2 regions of the Aeromonas dhakensis genome follow, and region 2 is predicted to be linked to the other one. Evidence: predicted binding sites of a transcription regulator. Region 2 holds the regulator's gene; the other holds the start of a gene.
The links. The regulator NrdR, encoded in region 2, represses ribonucleotide reductase genes. The targets are predictions, from matches to a motif close to CACNNTATANNGTG.
Positions count from the first base shown of each region.

Region 1: a site for NrdR is predicted at 1,862-1,875, ahead of nrdA (class 1a ribonucleoside-diphosphate reductase subunit alpha). Genes of this name have one in related genera too.

Region 1 is NZ_CP023141.1:3,340,194-3,343,268, reverse strand. Features, by position in the region: gene nrdA (class 1a ribonucleoside-diphosphate reductase subunit alpha) at 1-1,762, opposite strand, end outside; gene CK627_RS15535 (HAD family hydrolase) at 2,407-3,075, opposite strand, start outside.
Region 2 is NZ_CP023141.1:1,848,709-1,851,783, reverse strand. Features, by position in the region: gene ribD (bifunctional diaminohydroxyphosphoribosylaminopyrimidine deaminase/5-amino-6-(5-phosphoribosylamino)uracil reductase RibD) at 1-1,062, opposite strand, end outside; gene nrdR (transcriptional regulator NrdR) at 1,159-1,608, opposite strand; gene CK627_RS09080 (NIPSNAP family protein) at 1,731-2,063, opposite strand; gene CK627_RS09075 (hypothetical protein) at 2,142-2,615, opposite strand; gene glyA (serine hydroxymethyltransferase) at 2,697-3,075, opposite strand, start outside.

The DNA of each region.
Region 1 (3,075 bases), 1.5 Mb from region 2:
GGTTGTCCAGATCCTTTTTATAGGTATCGATGGGCAGGATCCCCTGGGCATAGGTGGTTTCGTTGAAGGCCGGGCAGGGGCCGAACTCGCGGGCCAGCTGCACGGAGGCCTTCAACAGGTAGTACTGGATCGCCTCGAAGGTGCGGTGAGTCAGCGCCAGACCAGAACCGTCGGAGTAGCGGGCACCGTTCTTCGCCAGGTAGTAGGCGTAGTTGATGACGCCGATCCCCAGGGTGCGACGGTTCATGCTGCCCTTTTTGGCGGCCTTGAGCGGGTAGTCCTGATAGTCGAGCAGGGCATCCAGGGCGCGCACGGCCAGCTCGGCCATCTCTTCCAGATCTTCCAGCTTCTCGATGGCGCCCAGGTTGAAGGCCGAGAGGGTGCACAGGGCGATCTCGCCATCCTCGTCATCCACGTTGTTGAGCGGCTTGGTAGGCAGTGCAATCTCGAGGCAGAGGTTGGACTGGCGCACCGGCGCCACGCTCGGATCGAACGGGCTATGGGTGTTGCAGTGGTCCACGTTCTGGATGTAGATGCGACCGGTGCCGGCGCGCTCCTGCATCATCAGGGAGAAGAGATCCACCGCCTTGAGGGTCTTCTTGCGAATGCTCGGATCCTGCTCGTACTTGACGTAGAGCTCTTCGAACTTGTCCTGATCCGCGAAGAAGGCATCGTACAGACCCGGCGCATCGGACGGGGAGAACAGGGTGATGTCGCCACCCTTGATCAGGCGCTGGTACATCAGCTTGTTGATCTGCACGCCGTAGTCCATGTGACGGACCCGGTTCTCTTCCACGCCGCGGTTGTTCTTCAGTACCAGCAGGCTCTCCACCTCGGTGTGCCACAGCGGGTAGAACAGGGTGGCCGCCCCGCCGCGCACGCCGCCCTGGGAGCAGCACTTCACGGCAGTCTGGAAGTACTTGTAGAAGGGGATGCAGCCGGTGTGGAACGCTTCACCGCCACGGATGGGGCTGCCCAGACCCCGGATGCGACCGGCGTTGATGCCGATGCCGGCGCGCTGGGAGACGTAACGCACGATGGCGCTGGCGGTAGCATTGATGGAATCCAGGCTGTCGTCGCACTCGATCAGCACGCAGGAGCTGAACTGGCGGGTCGGGGTGCGCACGCCGCTCATGATCGGAGTCGGCAGCGAGATCTTGAAGGTCGAGACCGCATCATAGAAGCGCTTGATGTAGTCCAGACGGGTATCTTTCGGATACTTGGAGAAGAGGCAGGCCGCTACCAGGATGTAGAGGAACTGCGGGCTCTCGTAAATTTCGCCGGTGACGCGGTTCTGGACCAGGTACTTGCCTTCCAGCTGCTTGACCGCGGCGTAGGAGAAGTCCATGTCGCGCCAGTGGTCGAGGTGGGCGTTCAGCTCCTCGAACTCGGCCTGGCTGTAGTCTTCCAGCAGGTGCTTGTCGTACTTGCCCATGTCCACCAGCTTGGCGACGTGCTGGTAGAGGTGGGGCGGCTCGAACTGGCCGTAGGCCTTCTTGCGCAGGTGGAAGATGGCCAGACGGGCTGCCATGTACTGGTAGTCCGGGCTTTGCTCGGAGATCAGGTCAGCAGCGGCCTTGATGACGGTTTCGTGGATATCGGCGGTACGGATGCCGTCATAGAACTGGATGTGGGACTTGAGTTCCACCTGGGAGACCGACACGTTGTCGAGACCCTCGGCAGCCCAGTCGAGCACGCGGTGAATTTTATCCAGATCGATGGGTTCTTTGTGGCCGTTACGCTTCGTCACAAACAAGTTCATTGGCTGATGACCTTTAGTTGATTCCCGAAAAACCATCGCACGGCGTTGGCCTCCGGCCCGGGAAGGGCGATGGAGGTGGGTACCTATTGTGCGATGAATCACAAGATATAGTGTTATTTTGAATTCGAGCTACAAGATAGTGAGGTCTGCCCGGCTTTGCAATCTGTGGATAAGGCAATTGCTGTGGATAAATTGTGGGTGTTGTCGATGGAGTTAGTGGACGCTCACAGCGAACGGGTTTTCATCCGTCCGATCCGGTAAATGCAAGTCTGATGATCGAACATGGAAAATTTAAATAACTTTTTTTGCTTGCGAAAACGGGGTGTTTTTACTAGCAAATTCAGCCTGATTATCCCTTGTGCAGCAAGGGTCAAAAGGTGTCCGATCCCGCTGCCGCACTGCTTGTCAAACCGGCAAAACGGAGGATCAATTGCCGATCCTCCGTTTTGCCGATCGAGTGACCAGATGGGCGTCATTTTCACCGCTCAGCTCAAGGGATGGTCGCAAAGCTGCGTTTGATATCCATCTCTTGTGTTATCCACCTGCTGCGTTATCCAAGAGAACCCAGGCGTGGAGCTCCCCCTGATCATCCACTTCTATATGTATCCACCGCAGCCTTGCCTGACTGCTCAGGCGGGCAAGGCTTAATCCAGCTCGTAGCGCAGCCAGTGATGCAGGGCCTGTACGGTATCAAAGTGAAGATCTGCGCCCCACTGGGCGGGATCCTCGTCGTCATTGAGGTAACCCCAGCCGGCGACGGCGGTACGCATGCCGGCGTTGCGGCCGGCCTCGATATCGCGCACATGATCCCCCACATAGAGGCAGTGGCTGGCCGCGACGCCAAGTTGCTCGCAGGCAAAGAACATGGGGGCGGGGTCGGGCTTGCGCACCGGCAGAGTGTCGGCGCTGACGGTGACGCCGCAACTGGCAAGCGCCGGCAGGGCCGCCAACAGCGGCTCGGTGAGAAAGCCCGGCTTGTTGGTGACGATGCCCCAGGGCAGCTTTTTCTCGTCGAGCCACTCGATAAGATCCACCATGCCTTCATAGGGGCGGGTGCCGACACAGAGGTTGGCCGCGTAGTAGTCGAGCAGGGCGGTGCGAAGGCGGGTGGCGCCCAGCTCCTCCAGCAGCTCGTCACCAAGACCGGCCCTGAGCAGCCCCAGGGCCCCGTGAGAGGTGGTCTGACGAATGATGTCGTCAGAGAGCGGCGCAAAGCCTTCGCTTATCAGCACATGGTTGACGGCAGCGCCGAGATCCGGCGCGGTATCGAGCAGGGTGCCGTCCAGATCGAACAGCACGCAGCCAAGGGGCGC
Region 2 (3,075 bases):
ATCCTTGATGTTGAGCTTGGGGGCCTGGAACAGCCGGGTCAGCACCGGCAGGTGGAACAGGCCGCGCCCCTCATCCCCCATCAGTTTGGGCGCCTGATAGAGCACCAGATCGTCCACCAACCCCTTGTCCAGCAGGGCGCCGCACAGACGTGGCCCCGCCTCCACCAGTACCGAGTTGACGTTCTGTTTAGCCAGCAGCATGAACAGGCTGACCAGATCCAGCTTGCCATCCAGCAGCGGCACCTCCAGCTGCTGCACCCAGGCGGGCCAGTCGCCGTCCGCCTTGTGGCGGGCCAGCAGCACCGGGCTCTTGCTCTGGAACAGGGGCAGATCCGGGGTCAGCCGGCTCTGCGAGTCGACGATGACCCGCAGCGGCTGGCGCAGGGTCTCTTTGGGATAGACGGCCTTGACCGAGGGGGGCAGCTCGTCCCAGCGCACGGTGAGGGAGGCGTTGTCCGCCAGCACGGTTTCGGCGCTGGAGAGCACCGCATCGTGGCGAGCCCGCAGTCGCTGCACGTCGCGGCGCGCCTCCGGGGAGGTGATCCACTGGCTCTCGCCGCTCGCCATGGCGGTGCGACCATCCAGGCTGGCACCGAGCTTGACCGTCACCTGCGGGAAGGCGGTGCGCATCCGCTTGAAAAAGCCCGGGTTGAGCGCCTCGGCCTCGGCAGCCAGCAGACCGAAATCGGTCTTGATGCCCGCCTCGGAGAGCATGCGCAGGCCGCGCCCCCCTACCTGAGGGTTGGGGTCTACCATGGCGGCCACCACCCGGCTCACACCGGCCTTGATCAGCGCCTCGGCGCAGGGCGGGGTGCGACCGTGGTGGGAACAGGGCTCCAGGGTCACGTAGGCGGTGGCGCCGCGGGCCTCTTCACCGGCCGCGTGCAGGGCATAGACCTCGGCATGGGGCTGACCGGCCCGTTGGTGCCAGCCCTCTCCTACCACCACGCCGCCTTTCACCAGCACAGCACCGACACAGGGGTTGGGCGCCGTGGTGTAACGGCCGCGGCGGGCCAGTTCGAGGGCCCGGCTCATCCATTGGTAATCGTCTTGACTAAACATCTGGGCTCCTCTGACAGCACATCCAGGCTTACGCAATATCGTAGGTTCGATTAGCGCAGCGTAATCGAACGCGGCAACCTGGTTTGGAAGAAAGACTCACTTCTCCAGCTTGGCGATTTCTTCACCGAATTCACGTATGTCTTCAAAGCTGCGATAGACGGAGGCAAAGCGGATATAGGCCACCTTGTCGAGCCCCTTGAGCTCGTCCATCACCAGGTTGCCCACCAGCTCGGAGGCCACTTCGCGCTCGCCGGTGGCCCGCAGGCGGGATTTGATGTGGTTGACCGCCTTCTCGATGGCCTCCATGCTCACCGGCCGCTTCTCCAGTGCCCGCAGGATGCCGGCACGCAGCTTGTCTTCGTTGAAAGGCTCGCGCGAGCCGTTGGACTTGATGACGCGGGGCATGACCAGCTCGGCCATCTCGAAGGTCGTGAAGCGCTCGTGGCAGAGCAGGCATTCGCGACGGCGGCGTACCTGATGGCCTTCGGCCACCAGACGGGAATCGATCACCTTGGTATCTACCGCACTACAGAAAGGGCAATGCATCGGACCTCCGGCGTTGACGGAAAAGGGCGCCGACCACCGGGGCCGGCTCTAGGCCGGCCAGTGTAGCACGGCCATCCGGAACCGGTAAAAGCCCGTGAAAACAAGGGAAGTGACAGATGCCATCAGCAACCACGAAGTGCATCAATGGCGACATCAGGCAGCCAGAGCACAGTATTGGTGTCGCTCTCTATCAGCTCGACGATGGCTTCTCTCGGACCTTTTCTCCATGCATCCGTGGCATAGAATGCCGCCTGTGAACGGGTCAGATCGTCAAGATCAGCGTAAGCCCGCATCAAAAAATAGACGTCCGGATCGTGCAAGGAAGGGCCATGATTCACCACATCCATTCCCCACTCGCGGTGCAGCGGTAAACTCTGCTCTGCAACCAACCTATGAAACTCTGCCCGGCTACCGGCCTTGAGCCGGTAGTTCCGGATCTCCAGCACTCTCTTCATTGAACTATCTCCTGCCATCTGTTTCTTGAACATCACAGCTGTTTTAGGCACCCATCCCAGTCATCCATTCGACCGGGCTCAATCATCATAAGGCAGGGTATCCGGGTCACAATCCTGATAGTCGGGCGCCGGATCCACGGCAAAGCGACGCGCCTCGATATGGCTGTGGCCCAGCATCAATGCCTTGCCCACCCGGTGCATGCCGTCCATCACCCGGCCGGCGCTGTCCAGCAGGATGGGATAGGCGAGATCGGCCGCCATCATGAGCTGGCAGTGCTCCACCACGCTGCGCACCGTGGGGCTGACGACGCCATGGCCGTACCAGTGCTGCTGGTCGAGCTCGGCAATCTCGTTCAGTGCCACCGCCTGCACCGGCAGATCGCGGCTCAGCCACACCAGCCGGCGCACGTCCCAGGCCAGCAGCCCCTGTTCGCTGGCGCGAAAGTGGTACTGGGCGCGGATCGCCTGCCTGAGCGCTGCCGACGCCAAGTCCCGCTCAGCGTTGCCCCCGCCCCCTGTGCCCTGCAACTGCTCTTTGCTGTGCTGACTCATGGCCCCTCTCATGTTGCCAAACGCCACAAAAAACAATGCCACCCGAGGGTGGCATTGCCGTTCAACCTGAAAGCGGGTCGATTATGCGTAAACCGGGAAACGGCGGCAGATGTCCAGCACCTTCTCGCGGGTGTTGGCCAGCACTTCATCGTTGTCGTGGTTGTCCAGCACATCGCAGATCCAGTGGGTCAGCTGGATGGACTCGGCTTCCTTGAAGCCGCGGCGGGTGATGGCCGGGGTGCCGATGCGCACACCGGAGGTGACGAACGGGGAGCGCGGGTCGTTGGGCACGGAGTTCTTGTTAACTGTGATGTTGGCTTTACCCAGCGCTGCGTCAGCATCCTTACCGGTCAGCTCACGGCCGATCAGATCAACCAGCATCAGGTGGTTGTCGGTGCCGCCGGAGACGATCTTGTAGCCGCGCTCGATGAAGGTGGCAGCCATCGCCTTGGCGTTTTTG